DNA from 2 places in the Halomonas sp. BLK-85 genome. Region 2 is predicted to be linked to the other one. Evidence: predicted binding sites of a transcription regulator. Region 2 holds the regulator's gene; the other holds the start of a gene.
What was found. The regulator PhoB, encoded in region 2, activates phosphate uptake and scavenging genes when phosphate is short. The targets are predictions, from matches to a motif close to TGTCATANNNNTGTCANA.

Region 1: a site for PhoB is predicted at 909-926, ahead of phnD (phosphate/phosphite/phosphonate ABC transporter substrate-binding protein). Genes of this name have one in related genera too.

Annotation. Positions count from the first base shown of each region.
Region 1 covers NZ_CP087731.1:194,903-197,102, forward strand. The annotation lists gene LL947_RS00870 (glycosyltransferase) at 1-138, shown strand, start outside; gene LL947_RS00875 (polysaccharide deacetylase family protein) at 135-833, shown strand; gene phnD (phosphate/phosphite/phosphonate ABC transporter substrate-binding protein) at 1,009-1,995, shown strand; gene phnC (phosphonate ABC transporter ATP-binding protein) at 2,085-2,200, shown strand, end outside.
Region 2 covers NZ_CP087731.1:3,080,209-3,082,408, forward strand. The annotation lists gene phoR (phosphate regulon sensor histidine kinase PhoR) at 1-970, opposite strand, end outside; gene phoB (phosphate regulon transcriptional regulator PhoB) at 973-1,659, opposite strand; gene ubiA (4-hydroxybenzoate octaprenyltransferase) at 1,753-2,200, opposite strand, start outside.

The DNA.
Region 1 (2,200 bases), 260 kb from region 2:
ACCCTGGCGGCCTGGCCCGCTGAACGCTGGCAGGAAAAGGCACTGCAGGCCCGCCAGGCGGCTATCACACTGAACCAGCAAACTGTGGCGCAATGGTTGGACGTGCTGGCCGACCACGCACGGGGAGGGCGGCCATGAAGGCCTTGATCAGCATTCATGATGTGATGCCTGAAACCCTGGAGCGGGTACGCTGGCTGATAGAGCAGCTTCAGGATAACGGCCATGACGCCATTACCCTGCTGGTGGTGCCGGGGCGGGATTGGCAGGCGGAGGATATTCGCCAACTGGCCGACTGGTCGGCCCAGGGCATTGAGCTTGCCGCCCACGGCTGGCACCACAAGGCGGCGCATGTAAAAGGCCTCTGGCATCGTTTGCACGCCGCCCTGATCTCCCGCGATGTAGCCGAACACCTGGCCCTGGACGCAGAAGGTATAGAGACGCTCATGCACGGCAGTGCTGCCTGGTTTGACCGCCATGGCCTGCCAGCACCCAGCAGCTACGTGCCCCCCGCCTGGGCGCTTGGGGCCTTGCCCAAGGCACGCTGGGCGATGTTGCCCTATCGGCGTATCGAGGTTACCCGTGGCCTGCTGGATACTCGCTCCGGCCAGCTTGAGCCTCTGCCATTGGTGGGGTTTGAAGCGGATACCCGCTTGCGCGCCATTTTTTTGCGCACCTGGAATGGCGTTCAGGCCCGAAAGGCCCGGCGTCAGGGGCGCCCATTGCGCATTGGCATTCACCCGCAGGATGGTGAGCTGCTGCTGGCCGATGACCTGATGGGGTTTATACGTGGTGGATGGACCTCCCGGCGAATGGATGGTCAGGACGCTAGTTGAGAGTGAGTGTCTAGCGCTTGAAAACCCCTCAAGTAAGAGGAATACGGCGGGTCAACTGTGTGAGCTCGTCTCGGATGTCATTCAAGTGTCATGGAGCTGTCGTGGAAACGTCATTCGGGTCTGCAAGGATTGGATTGTCAATAATGTTTTCACCCCTATCCCCTATAGGTGCTCCATGCGCGTTCATACTCATCCGCCTAAACAGCATTCCTTTCTGCGTTCGCTGCTCAGCGTTGCCATTACCGGTGCTTTCAGCCTTGCCGCCCTGCAGGTAAGCGCTGATATGTCGTCACGTTATAACGACAATGATGGCGACCTGGTGGCGGACATTCCCGCCGACGAATCCCAGTGGGTCGACCCTGATACCCTGATCTTTGCCTATACCCCTGTGGAAGACCCGGCTGTTTATGCGGACGTATGGTCGGACTTCCTTGACCACCTGGCTGAGGCCACCGGCAAGCGGGTACAGTTCTTCCCGGTGCAGTCCAACGCCGCTCAGCAGGAAGCCTTGCGCGCAGGCCGGCTGCATGTGGCGGGTTTCAACACCGGCGGTGTACCGGTTGCGGTCAACTGTGGCGGCTTCCGTCCGTTTACCATCATGGCGGCAGAAGACGGTAGTTTCGGGTATGAGATGGAAATCATTACCTACCCGGGCAGCGACATCGAGAGTGTTGAAGATATTCAGGGCAGCCAGCTGGCGTTTACATCACCCACTTCCAACTCCGGTTTCCGCGCACCCTCGGCGCTGTTGCGTTCCGAGTATGGCATGGAAGCCGACGAAGACTTTGAAACGGCATTTTCCGGTTCTCACGACAACTCCATTCTGGGCGTCGTCAACAAGGACTATGAAGCCGCTGCCGTAGCCAACTCCGTGCTCAACCGCATGCTGGCGCGAGACGTGGTTGATGAAGATGACTACGTTTCTATCTTTACCTCCGAAACTTTCCCGACCACCGCTTACGGCACGGCCCATAATCTGACGCCTGAGCTTCAGGAGCAGATCCAGGAGGCTTTCTTCAGCTACGACTGGGAGGGTTCAGCCCTGGAAGCCGAGTTTGCCAATTCCGGTGAGGCCCAGTTTATTCCTATTACTTATGAGCAACACTGGAATGTGATTCGCACCATTGCTGATGCCAACGGCGTGACCTACGACTGCGATTAAATCGCTGATTCAACAAGATGTTGACGGCCAGAAGGCTTGCCTTCTGGCCGTATTGCTGTATCAGGCAAGCTAAAAACGGGATTGAGACCATGCTGAAGTTAAGCGGCCTGGGCAAGCGCTACCCGACCGGGGATCGCGCCCTGACCAATATTGAACTGGCGTTGCCCAAAGGCCAGGTGATGGCCCTGATTGGCCCTTCCGGCGC
Region 2 (2,200 bases):
TGGAAATCGCGCTACGCAGCTCCTGCTCGCTGCCCATCAACTGCGCATTACTGCCAATGACCAACTGGATATCATGTTGCTCTTTGGCCAGCGCCCGCGCATCGTCAGCAACTTTATGCAGCAGGGCATGCACGTCAATCGGCGCGTGATCGTCGCCGCCCTGATCAATTTCCAGGCGCGACAGCAGTAAAAGGTCATCGACCAGGTTCTGCATCCGGGTGGTCTGGGCCTGCATCTGACCAATACTGCGGCCCAGGCGTGGCGGCAACTGCTCGGCCAGGTCGGAGTAAGTCTCCAGGTACCCGGCCAGGACGGTGAGCGGCGTGCGCAACTCGTGGGAGACGTTGGCAACAAAATCGCGACGCATCTGCTCAAGGCGATGCAAGCGGGTAATATCGCGGGCCATCACCAGACGTTCATCGTCACCGTAGAGGGTAATCTGGTATTGCAGGATGCGCCGCTCGTCGATGGGCGATGCCAGGGTCAGCGGTTCGCCATAGTCACGGGCGTTAAAGTAGCCCACAAAACGCGGATCACGCAGCAGGTTGGTAATATGCTGGCCACGGTCCTGAGCAGTCTTCAGACCCAGCATTTTGGCGGCGGCGCTGTTCCACCACTCAAGGTCACCGTGACTATCGAGCATCACCACGCTGTCGCGCATGGCTTCGGAGGATTCCTGGATGCGCCCCAGGGTAGCGCGCAGGCGATTCTGGGTAATCCGCTGACCTTTCTGATAGCGATACAGCCGATCAAACAGCTCGCCCCAAAGGCCGGCGGCAGCGGGCGGCTCGTCATGGGGATGCAGGGTCAGCCATCGATACAGGGCACGCAACTGATAAAGGTGGTAGCCAAGGCAGGCGGCCAGGCCAAGCGCCAGCCCAAAGCCTGCGCTGCCGACAATCGCCCCCAGCACAAAGCCCAGGGCACTCAACCAGATTAAACGCCATATTTCACGGCTCCACAGACGCACCCTTACCCCCGTGCAGAGAAACGATAGCCGGTTCCACGCACCGTCTGAATCAGGTGATGGTGATCAATTAACGCCTTGCGCAAGCGGCGAATGTGTACATCCACGGTGCGTTCTTCCACGTACACATTGCCCCCCCAGACCTGATCCAGTAGCTGGCTACGGGTGTAGGCACGCTCCTGATGGGTCATGAAGAACTGTAGCAGACGATACTCGGTAGGGCCCATATCCACGGCTTTGCCATAAGCACTGACGCGGTGGCTGACCGGGTCAAGCAGCAAGCCTTCGATTTCGATCGGATCTTCCACACCACGCGGTGTGGTACGCCGCAAGACCGCCTTTAGCCGGGCGACCAGCTCGCGCGGTGAGAAAGGCTTGGTGATGTAATCGTCAGCACCGGCTTCCAGACCCTGGATCTTGTTGTCTTCCTCGCCTTTGGCCGTCAGCATGATGATCGGCATTTCAGCGGTGGATTCCTCACGTTTGAGCCGCCGCGCCAGCTCGATTCCGCTGGTGCCTGGCATCATCCAGTCAAGCAAGAGCAGATCAGGCTGATGATCGACCACCATGGCGTGGGCATCCTGGGCGTTGTCCGCTTCAAGCACACGATAGTCAGCCATTTCCAGCGCTACCGCAATCATTTCACGGATAGACGCTTCATCATCGACAATCAAAACGGTCTTGGCGGTCATTCCAAAGCCTCAAGGTGTTAAACAAGACATTTCCATGACGATCTCACCATGAGTTGATGACATTAAGATGACAAAAGGCCGATTAACGCGGGTTTAAGCCCCCGTGGGCCATAAACTGAGCACAATGCCAGCAAATACCAATAGCCCCGACCAGTGGTTATTGAGAAAGGCCTGAAAGCAGCGTTCACGCTCGCGCTGACGGATCAAAACCTGCTGGTGCGCAAAGGTCGCCGCCATGGCAATCAGCCCCAGCCAGAAAAACCCACCCAGCCCCAGCCGCCAGCCAACCGTTGCCAGAAGGCCCAGTGTTGCCAGTTGCAGCAGGCCAATGATCAAGCGGTCAGCCTGGCCAAACAGCACCGCCGTCGACTTGATGCCGATTTTCAGGTCATCATCACGATCTACCATGGCGTATTCGGTGTCGTAGGCCACCGTCCACAGCAGGTTAGCGCAAAACAGCAGCCAGCCTTCCAGGGGGACATAACCCAGCACTGCGCCACAGGCCATGGGGATCGCCCAGGAAAACGCCGCCCCCAGCACC